DNA from 2 places in the Pseudoalteromonas sp. S3776 genome. Region 1 is predicted to be linked to the other one. Evidence: predicted binding sites of a transcription regulator. Region 1 holds the regulator's gene; the other holds the start of a gene.
What was found. Region 1 encodes sigma-54, which starts transcription at its own class of promoters, with help from an activator protein. Its sites were predicted from a motif close to GTTGGCACGNNNNTNGNNT; they were not measured.

Region 1 (5,618 bases):
TCTGGGCCTTCACATACAACTTTAACTTCTTTGCCTTTACTACTTTCGAGTAGCATTAAGGCTAATACGCTATCACCAGCGGCTTCTTTATCATCTTGATGTAAGGTAATTTTAGCATCAAACTGCACAGCTAATTGCGCAAGGACCGTTGCCGCTCTGGCGTGTAAGCCTAATTTATTTTTTATTAAAAACGTGTCTTCACAACGCATAAATTACTATACCTAAACTGAACAGGTTATTATTTTAAGGTTACTTTTCTTGCTCACGGTGCCTAATTTTTACATTTGGATGTGTCATTGCAAAGCTCTCACCTATAGTTTGGGCTAAATAAACCGAGCGGTGTTGCCCACCCGTACAACCTATTGCAATAGTCAGGTAGCTGCGGTTATTGCGCTCTAAGTGTGGTAACCAAGTTTGTACAAATGTTTGAATTTGCCAAGTAAATTTTTGCACTATGCTGTGGTTTGCCAAAAAGTCTTTTACAGGTTGATCAAGACCTGTAAGCGGTTTAAGTTCAGGCTCCCAATGCGGATTTGGCAAAAAGCGAGCATCAAATACATAATCAGCTTCTTTAGGTATGCCGTGTTTAAAACCAAACGATTCAAACGTTACAATTAGTTGTTTATCTTTTTTTCCGAGTATTTTTTCGCGAATTGACTCAGCCAACTGGTGAACACTTAAATCAGTCGTATCAAGCATAAAGTCTGCGCGGGTTACAAGTACATCAAGCAGTTCTTTTTCTTTTTTTATTGCTAAGTCGAGCGGCAATGAATCGATTGATAAAGGGTGTAATCTGCGTGTTTCTGAAAAACGTTTTATGAGTGTTTGATCGTCACTGTCTAAATAAAACAGAGTGGGTTTAGCAAAGTCCGGTAGGTATTCAAGAATATCGTTAAACTCGTCTTGCTCTTTGGGGATATTACGAACATCGATACTAACAGCTATTTTGTCATAGTTATCTGAAACACTACGTACTAAAGAGGGCAGCAGGTTGACCGGGATATTATCTACGCAATAATAACCTAAATCTTCAACCACGCGTAAAGCAACCGATTTACCTGAACCGGAACGGCCGCTTATGATTATTAACTCCATTTATAGCCCTTAGTATTTACTACGATTGATCAACAATTACTTGATACAGTTCTGCATCGGTTTTAGCGCTTCGCAGCTGTTTGCAAAATTCTTTATTGCTCAGTTTATCAGCTATGGTTGCTAGAGTCTTTAGGTGCTGCTGGTTATCGCCATCTGGTACGATGAGTGCAACAAAAATATCAACAGGACAGTTATCAATAGCATCAAAGTTTACAGGCTTGTCACTAACGAGTACTAACGCAAGCGGTTCTTCTACGCCACCCATTCTACCATGCGGAATTGCGATACCGCGGCCAATACCCGTACTACCTAGTTTTTCTCTGCTGGCTAGCGCATTAAGAATATCCTGTTGTGGTAAGTAAGGGAGCTTTTCATGAGCCAGCTCACTGATAAATTCTAAAATTCTTTTTTTACTACTAAAAAGGACCGCAGCTTTGCTGCAGTCCTGGCATACTAATGTACTTAATTTCATAATATTAGTGTCTAGCAAGCTTCTCTTTATGTTTTATGACTTGACGATCGAGCTTGTCAATCAACGAGTCTATAGCAGCATACATATCTTGGTGCTCTGTTGAGGCAAATAAATCTGCGCCGCTTACATGAATAGTCGCTTCTGCTTTTTGGTTGAGTTTTTCTACATCGAGAATGACATGCACATTGCTAATATGATCTGAGTGCCTTTCTAGCTTTGCAAATTTATTATTTACATAGTCTCTAAGTGAATCAGTTACTTCTACGTGACGACCAGTTAGGTTTAGTTGCATAAGCATTTCCTCTTTGTTTTTTACGTCTTATATCAAACTCTTTCTCTGATTTGACGGTGGAATAGCTAGCGATTCACGGTATTTTGCTATTGTGCGTCTAGCTACTTTAATTCCTTGCTCTGCCAATATATCCGCAATTTTACTATCACTCAATGGTTTGGCTGAGTTTTCCGCGGCAATTAGCTTTTTAATTAAGGCACGTATTGCGGTTGACGAACATTCGCCACCGTTTTCGGTGCTTACGTGGCTTGAGAAAAAATATTTAAGCTCAAAAATACCACGTGGCGTATGCATATATTTTTGCGTAGTAACACGCGAAATTGTTGATTCGTGCATTTCTACCATTTCAGCAACATCGTTTAAAACCATTGGTTTCATGGCTTCGGGGCCATGTTCAAAAAACGCTTGTTGTTGTTTTACAATACAGTTTGTTACTTTTAGCAGCGTGTCGTTTCTGCTTTCAAGACTTTTTATAAACCATTTAGCTTCTTGCAGATGAGAGCGAATAAACTGGCTATCACCACTTGATTTTACGGTACGTGACATGGCCGCATACTGACTATTTACGCGTATTTTTGGCATGCTATCTGGGTTTAGCTCTACCACCCAACGGCCCTTAATTTTTTTAACTGACACATCCGGTATGACATACTCAGACTCTTCCCTTACTATTGTATCTGCAGGTTTTGGGTTGAGGGTATGTATAAGAGTCATGACCTCTTTAAGCTCGTCTTCTTTAAGCTTAGTCTTTTTCATTAATGTACGATAGTCGCGTGCCGCTAATAGATCAATGTGATCGGTTAAGATCATTTTAGTTTGTTCTATAAAAGGGGTGTCTTTATCAAACTGGTTAAGCTGAATACACAAGCACTCCTGTAAGCTTCGCGCGGCTATACCTACAGGGTCGAATAATTGAATACGTTTTAAAACGGCTTCTATTTCATCCAGTTCAACTTCAACGTCGTCATCGTTTTCTTGGTTAAAGCTTTCTAAAATTTCTTCACAACTTAGCGTTAAAATACCCGAGTCATCTACAGCTTCTACAATGGCTATAGCAATGGCCTCGTCAGTTGGGCTAAAAGGAGTAAGCTGAAGTTGCCACATTAAGTACTCATGTAGCGTTTCAGTAGAGGCGCCCTGATAAATAGACTCATCTTCTGGCATTGGGCCTGAGGATGCCGCAGGGGCTGCACTCATGTACTCATCCCAAGTTACATCCATCGCCATATCATCGCTAACGGTGTCTTTATTTAAAGCTTCACCACTGTCTTGCTCGTATTCACTGGTTGTATCATCAGCCGATGCGCTTACGGTTACATCATCCGTATCTGCTTTTTGTTCATTTTTTCCAGCCGACTCTTCCGTGTAATCTTGCTCTTCTACTTCTAATAGCGGGTTGCTATCCAGTGCTTCTTGTATTTCTTGCTGGAGATCCAATGTACTGAGCTGCAGCAAGCGAATCGCTTGTTGCAATTGTGGAGTCATTGTAAGTTGCTGGCCCATGCGCAGCTGTAATGATTGCCTCATGTATCTCTAACAATCCTTTTATGTTGTTATAATTAATATTAGCAGATGCTTGTAGGTGTGGCTTAAATGTTACAGCCTAAATTGCTCGCCTAAATAAACATCGCGTACAGTTTTGTCATTTAATACGTGTTCTGGGGTGCCAGATGCAATTAGCTCCCCATGAGAAACAATGTAGGCTTTTTCACAAACATCAAGGGTTTCTCTTACATTGTGATCGGTAATTAATACGCCAATGCCACGATTTTTAAGATGTTCTATTATTTTCTTTATATCTAACACTGAAATCGGATCAACACCAGCAAAAGGCTCATCCAACAAAATAAATTTAGGGTTCGCTGCGAGTGCTCTGGCTATCTCTACACGGCGGCGTTCGCCACCAGAAAGTGCCATACCTTGGCTATCGCGTATATGTTGAATGCTAAATTCATCAAGTAAGTTGTTAAGCGTTTCTTCTCGCGCGGCTTTATTTAGCTCTTTGCGCGTTTCTAAAATAGCCATTAAATTTTGATAAACTGTTAGCTTTCTAAATATAGATGACTCTTGCGGCAAATAGCCAATGCCTAAGCGAGCACGACTGTGCATAGGTAATAACGTTATATCGTTATCATCAATAGATATTTTACCTTTGTCGCTAGGTACTAACCCTACAATCATGTAAAAGGTGGTGGTTTTACCTGCGCCATTAGGGCCTAATAAGCCCACTATGCTGCCGGCTTCTACCTCAAGGCCTACATTTTTTACAACTTGGCGGCCTTTATAGCTTTTTGCTAATAGTTCTGCTTTTAAGGTGCTCATGGTTGACCTTCGTTACCTGTTTTTTCTTTAATATTTGCTTCAACAGGCACTAAAATTGTGTGGACACGATCCGTTGAGTTTTCGTCTTTTTCTGCGCTAATAAGTTGCTGCTGCATATCGTAGGTAATACTTTTAGCATTAATTTTTTGACCGGCTTGCGCGACTTCGGCATCCCCAACAAGTGTTAAAAAGCGCTTTGCTACGTCGTAACGTACTTCGTTTGCACTGGCACTCATTACGGTACCATCGTCTTGTTTTTCTTCGAAGTAGGCAGGGCTGCCAGTGGCAATAAGCAGTTGTTTGTTATCCCCTAGGTCTTCACGTTTATGTACTTCGAGTCGGTCGGCTGTAATTTTGCGGTTCCCATGCACAATTTCGACGTTTTTTTCAAAAATACCTACGTTTTCTTTAAGTTGACCTTCTTGACGGTCTGCACTAATAGAAATTTGGTTTGCTGGCGGTTGAGCAGCAGGCTCAGCAGCAGAAGCGCTAAATGCAAGCATCAGCGATGGGATAATAAGTATTTTAGAGAGTTTATTGGTCATAATATATTGTTCGCGTGTGGTTAATTAGTTTTATTACTTCGGTTTTCAAATCGGCTTCAAGGCCTTTACCGATAATCTTTAAATTTGGCCCAGTGACAACCACTGGCTGCTCAGAGCGCATCGTTAGCGCTTTAATGTCGACTTCGATGTTGTCAGCATTGATGTTATCTATCATGGCGTTATCAACTAAATTTTTGGCAACCACGTTGCCTTCTAAAATAAGTTGTTTATCTTCGTAAAGCGTTGCTTCGTCAGCGTTTATTCGCCAAGTTTGTGTTTCGTTATATAAAGTAAAAATAGGTTTTTCAAAAAATGTAAAACCAAGTTGTTGGTACAGCTCCATTTTAGCTGCTGTAACTTTATGGCTAATTTTACCTTGCTCGTCATAGGCTGTTTGCTTAAGCTCTATAGCAGTGTAATCAGGCTTTGCAATGACTTCTGGTTCTTGCTCTGGCGCTACATTGCTTTGCGTAAAATAAGGGTACCAAAGCCAAACCATACAGCCGATGAATAACGCACTGAGTATAACGCGTGCTGCATTCATGAGCTGGTACCTTGTGTCGTAAGTGCTATACCGTTTTCAAGCATGAGTAAATCTGTGAGCTCTCTCACTGCACCAAAGCCACCAGGCATTTGTGTAGTATAATGCGATAAGCGTTTAATTAGCGGGTGCGCATCGTTTACTGCGACGGCAAAACCAACGCGCTCCATGACGGGCATGTCAGGTCCATCATCGCCAATATAGGCTATTTGTTCATCAGTTAACTTTAAAGTGTTTTTGAGTTCTTGATAAGCAATAAGTTTGTCTTCTTGGCCTTGATAAATGTGCTGTACGGTTAAGCTGCTCATGCGAGCTTGCACTATTTTTGAATGACGCCCCGTAATAACCGCG
Region 2 (5,618 bases), on a different contig from region 1:
CGGTTTCTTTGGTAATTGTTTTATAACGCTCACCCGTAAGCACATTAAGTACTGCTTGTGTGCCTACAATTTGCGATGTTGGAGTAACTAACGGGATAAAACCTAAATCTTCACGCACGCGTGGGATCTCAAGCAATACTTCATTTAGCTTATCTGCTGCGCCTTGTTCTTTAAGTTGGTTTTCCATGTTGGTTAACATGCCACCAGGTACCTGCGCGAGTAAAATACGGCCATCAACACCTTTAAGGCTCCCCTCAAAGGCAGCGTACTTTTTACGTACATCTCTAAAGTAAGCGGCTATTTCTTCTAGCTGGTTTAAATCTAATTCAGTATCGCGTGCGGTTCCCTCAACAATTGCCACTATGGTTTCTGTCGCTGAATGACCATAAGTCATACTCATTGAAGAAATAGCGGTATCAAGCATATCAATGCCTGCATCGATGGCTTTTTGATACGTCGCTGTACTTAGTCCTGTCGTTGCATGGCACTGCATAGCAATAGGGATTGAGACCGTTTCTTTAAGCCCTTTAATAAGTTGCTCAGCATCGTAAGGTTTTAATAAGCCCGCCATATCTTTAATACAAATAGAGTGACAACCTAAATCTTCTAGCTGTTTTGCAAGGGTTAACCACATATCAAGCGTATGCACTGGGCTTACAGTATAAGAAATTGTACCTTGCGCGTGAGCACCTACTTTTACAGCCGCTTTGATTGCAGTTTCTAAGTTACGTACATCGTTCATGGCGTCAAAAATACGAAATACATCTACACCATTTTTGTGAGCTCGCTCTACAAACTTTTCTACCACGTCATCGGCGTAGTGGCGGTAACCCAATAAATTTTGTCCGCGTAATAGCATTTGCTGTTTAGTATTGGGCATTGCTTTTTTAAGGGCACGAATACGCTCCCACGGATCTTCACCTAAATAACGAATACACGAGTCAAATGTAGCGCCGCCCCACGACTCAATAGACCAATAACCGGCATCATCAAGTTTGCTAGCAATAGGTAGCATGTCATCTAAGCGCATACGAGTTGCAAGTAAAGACTGATGAGCATCGCGTAAAACAAGCTCTGTTAATTTTAATTTAGCCATGTGTGCCTCTTATTTATTATTTGATTTGTACTGAGCAATGGCAGCACTAATAGCAGCGATGTGCTCGCTTGGCACACCTTGAGATTTTAAAGATGGTGATTTAACCGGTATTGCAACTTCAGCCACATCAAAACGAGCAACCAAGTTAGACATAAGTGTTACAGCACCAATCAATATTGAAAGAAATATAAACACACCCACCATGCCGGTAAGCATCAAGCTACCTGCGGTTGTGAGAACAGCTCCTATATCCATTTTTCTCCCCCTGCACTATATAGCGATATAAAAAATCGCTTTATTTAAATAATTATTCACCAAATGATAACAAAACTTTTAACTTTGTCCACCACCTGTCAATTGGTAAAACCAATTAAAATTAAACTAACATACAGTCACAATAGTTAACATAGCTAATAAAGGGTAAAATTAGCTTAGATATAGATGATATAAATAACCGTTATAGGCAAAGATTATATGGTTAAATCCAAAACAACTTAAAAGTCATAAAAAATAGTAAGTTAAATAACAGCGAAAAACCCACTGTGGTTAAAAATGTAAATTGGTCTTACCAAGAAAGTAAGCGGCAGCATATAAAAAATATTAATTTTTCTACTCTATTTACAATAGTGTGAATAAGTTACATCGTTAAACGTAAAACTTACCAATCCTAAATTTACAATCTTCGCTCATAAAACCATAACACATTGAAAATTAACAAAATTAAACTCTGGCACGCAACTCGCATTATTACTTTCGAACGAATTTGATAACCAAGGAGAAAACAATGTTACGCTGGACAATTACATTTTTAGTTATTGCTTTAATCGCTGCAGTGTTAGGTTTTGGTGGTATCGCAGGTGCCGCAGCTGGTATAGCAAAAATTATATTTTTTATCTTTTTAGTACTTTTAGTGATTTCTTTAGTATCAGGTGCACTGCGCGGTAAATCGCCCAGGTAGCCACTAACACTTAAAAACACTAATTAATTAACACATACAAGGAATTACATTATGAACTCTACAACTTTAAAAGCAGCACTAATCGCGGTATTTGCAGGTTTCTTTATGATGGGCTGTGAAGACAACCACGCAGAAGAAGCAGGTGAGCGTATTGATGAAGCAGTAACTGACGTGCAAAACTCTGTAGAAGATGCATGTGAAAATGTAAAAGAAGGCGTTAACGCAGAAGAAACTAACTGTTAATCTGCTTGGTAACGTAAAAAAACGGCTTTTAATAAGCCGTTTTTTTATGCGTAAACAAAAAGCTGCTTCTACCTATTTAAGTACATAGCAAATATTAACGGGTGTGATTTTTACACTAGCTTGGTAAAATAGCGAAAACTATTATTTATTAGCAATTATGGCACTGACCACCACTTACACACTCGATAAACCCTACTACTACGAATGCTTTGACGAGTCCCACTCTTATAGTAAAGCTGCCAAGCCAAAATACTTTTTGCTGGCATTGCTGGTGTGCTTAGGTTTAATTAGTATTTACGTTATAGACGATCATTACCTAGGGTCATTTTTAATAATGCTGGGTGTTTTAGAATGCATTGCCTTTTATTACCGTAGGCCTTGGTGGGTTACGCGCCAAATGTTTAGTCGTGCTTCGGGCTCAACGGTTACTCTTTCGTTTACCGATGACGCTATTAGCACCGAGAATCATTATAAAAGCCATACATTTAAGTGGGCAGAAATAACCCATATTATTAAAACCAACCACGGCTACTTAGTGCACCATAATAAAGGTATGCAATATATTTCTAGCAGTGTATTAACCGATGAAATGCGCGATTTTATAAACAAAAAAGCCACTCAGTGAGTGGCTTTTGGTATAGCTAAGTGCATTACTCAGCTAAATATACGTGTTGATTAAGCATTGCCCGGATTAGGGTTAGACTTTTCAGCTTGTATACGCATGTAAATCTCTTCACGATGCACTGAAACGTCTTTAGGTGCGTTAACACCAATTCGAACTTGATTTCCTTTAACACCTAATACAGTAACAGTTACTTCGTCACCAATCATTAGGGTTTCACCTACTCTACGAGTTAGTATTAGCATTCTCTTGCTCCCATGTTCCAATAAATTATAAGATTCCGCTTGACCATTTTAATGAAAAATTGATTGAAAAGTAAGTAAAAACTCCCAAACTATCCATTTTCTGTTAAAAATTCTGAGTGTAACGCTCTTACTGCTAGCTCTAAGTACTTCTCATCAATTAAAACCGATACCTTGGTTTCAGATGTCGATATTAAAGCTATGTGTATGCCTTCTTGCGCCAATGCATCAAAAAATTGATGCGCTACACCACTGTGAGACTTCATTCCTATGCCAACAGCCGACACCTTTGCAACTGTTGTATCACTAGAAATGCTATCAGCCTGCAGATTTACCTGTTGTTGAGAAAGTAAATCGTGTGCTTGCAAATAGTCATTTGAATGCACAGTAAAAGCATAGTCTATTTTTTCAAAGTTATGATTAACTTGACTAATCATATCTATTTCGATGCCATTTTCTGCAAAAAGTTTCAAAATTTTTGTAAGAGAATGAACACAGTATGGTACGCCATGTACCTTTATCAAGCATTCGTCACGATTAAATGCAATCCCCGACACAACCTCAGTTGGCATATCGCTCTCCTCAAAACTTATTAGCGTTCCTTCATCGGGCTCAAAACTCGAAAGCACCCTTAGCGGCATTTTATGATTACCAGCCGACTCAACAGCACGAATATGCAATACTTTTGCGCCTAAGCTTGCCAGCTCTAGCATTTCGGCAAACGTTACATGGCGCATTCGCTGCGCGTTTGGTTCTACACGAGGATCTGTAGTGTATACGCCATCAACGTCGGTATAGATCTGACATTCATCGGCTTTTATTGCCGCGGCTATTTCTACCGCAGAGGTATCGGTGCCGCCGCGTCCAAGGGTTGTAATATTCCCCTCTACATCGCGCCCCTGAAAACCGGCAATAATTGCAATTCGATTATGCTCAAGCTCATGCTTTAAACGCGTCGCAGCCACCTCTTCAATACGGGCTTTACCAAACATGTTATCGGTTTGAATATTAACCTGGTCGGCTAGTAGGCTTACAGCAGAATGGCCACGCTTTATAATAGCCATAGCAAGGAGCGAAACAGAAACCTGCTCCCCGGTGCTTATTAGTACGTCTAGTTCTCGGCTACTCGGGCGAGTATCTATTTGCTTGGCGAGATTGATTAAGCGGTTGGTTTCTCCCGACATGGCCGACAGAACCACAACCACTTGATGCCCTTGCTGCTTCGTTTTAACAACAAGGTCGGCGACCGCTTCTATTCGCTCAATAGAGCCAACCGAAGTGCCGCCAAACTTTTGGACAATAAGTGCCACGTAAGCTTAAACTTTCTCGCTTACCCAGGCAGTCACGCTCTCAAGCGCAGCGTTTAAGTTTTCAGGCTGAGAGCCACCCGCTTGTGCCATATCAGGACGACCGCCCCCTTTACCGCCTACTTGGCCAGCCATGTGGTTTACGAGCTCACCGGCTTTAACTTTACCGGTTAAATCTTTTGTTACACCGGCAATTAGGCTCACTTTTTCACCACTGGCAACACCTAGAGCAATAACACCTGAACCAATCTTGTTTTTAAGGTCGTCAACCATGCCACGAAGCGCTTTAGATTCAGTCCCTTCAACATTTGCCACAAGTAGCTTAACGCCATTAATTTCAACAATCGAATCAAGTAAAGACGCACCCGCTGCACTGGCTAACTTATCGTTAAGCTGTGCAATTTGCTTTTCAAGGCCTTTAGACTTTTCAAGAAGCGCAGTTACTTTTTCAAGTACCGATGCGCTATCACCTTTTACCAGCGCCGCTACATCGTTAAGCTGTTTTTCTTGCTCGCTCACATAGGCTACTGCATCTGCGCCTGTTACTGCTTCAATACGGCGTACGCCCGCAGCAATACCGCTTTCAGATACAATTTTAAATAAGCCAATATCACCAGCGCGCTCTACGTGCGTACCGCCACACAGTTCAATTGAGTAATCGCCAATGGTGACTACGCGTACTTCATCGTCGTACTTTTCACCAAACAGCGCCATTGCTCCTTTTGCTTTAGCGTCATCAATCGCCATAAGCTCAGTGTTCAGGGCAAAGTTACGGCGAATTTCATCGTTAACTACACGCTCAACTTCACGTAGCTCTTCTTTAGTTACCGCTTCAAAGTGCGAAAAGTCAAAGCGTAAACGATCAGGCTCAACCAGCGAGCCTTTTTGGCTTACGTGCTCACCTAATAATTGGCGCAGTGCTTCGTGTAAAATATGCGTAGCTGTATGGTTTTTCTTAATGCGTTCACGGCGTGCATCATCAATAGTGGCATCTACTTTATCGTTTACCGCGATACGCCCTTGTACGCTACCGTGGTGTGCAAACGCATTACCCAGTTTCGTGGTATTAGTCACGCTAAACTCGCCACCAGCAACAGTAATTGTACCGGTATCGCCTGTTTGGCCACCCGATTCTGCATAAAATGGCGTG

Region 2: CWC16_RS15940 (DUF1328 domain-containing protein) is a predicted target of sigma-54. The motif match lies at 1,823-1,841, and genes of this name have one in related genera.

The regions. Positions count from the first base shown of each region.
Region 1 is NZ_PNCU01000019.1:95,326-100,943, reverse strand. It holds gene CWC16_RS09800 (HPr family phosphocarrier protein) at 1-209, opposite strand, end outside; gene rapZ (RNase adapter RapZ) at 250-1,095, opposite strand; gene CWC16_RS09790 (PTS sugar transporter subunit IIA) at 1,115-1,567, opposite strand; gene hpf (ribosome hibernation promoting factor) at 1,572-1,859, opposite strand; gene CWC16_RS09780 (RNA polymerase factor sigma-54) at 1,887-3,386, opposite strand; gene lptB (LPS export ABC transporter ATP-binding protein) at 3,456-4,181, opposite strand; gene lptA (lipopolysaccharide transport periplasmic protein LptA) at 4,178-4,726, opposite strand; gene lptC (LPS export ABC transporter periplasmic protein LptC) at 4,716-5,270, opposite strand; gene kdsC (3-deoxy-manno-octulosonate-8-phosphatase KdsC) at 5,267-5,618, opposite strand, start outside.
Region 2 is NZ_PNCU01000042.1:60,686-66,303, forward strand. It holds gene oadA (sodium-extruding oxaloacetate decarboxylase subunit alpha) at 1-1,096, opposite strand, end outside; gene CWC16_RS15935 (OadG family protein) at 1,106-1,351, opposite strand; gene CWC16_RS15940 (DUF1328 domain-containing protein) at 1,881-2,054, shown strand; gene CWC16_RS15945 (hypothetical protein) at 2,106-2,297, shown strand; gene CWC16_RS15950 (YcxB family protein) at 2,455-2,922, shown strand; gene csrA (carbon storage regulator CsrA) at 2,973-3,164, opposite strand; gene CWC16_RS15960 (aspartate kinase) at 3,254-4,471, opposite strand; gene alaS (alanine--tRNA ligase) at 4,478-5,618, opposite strand, start outside.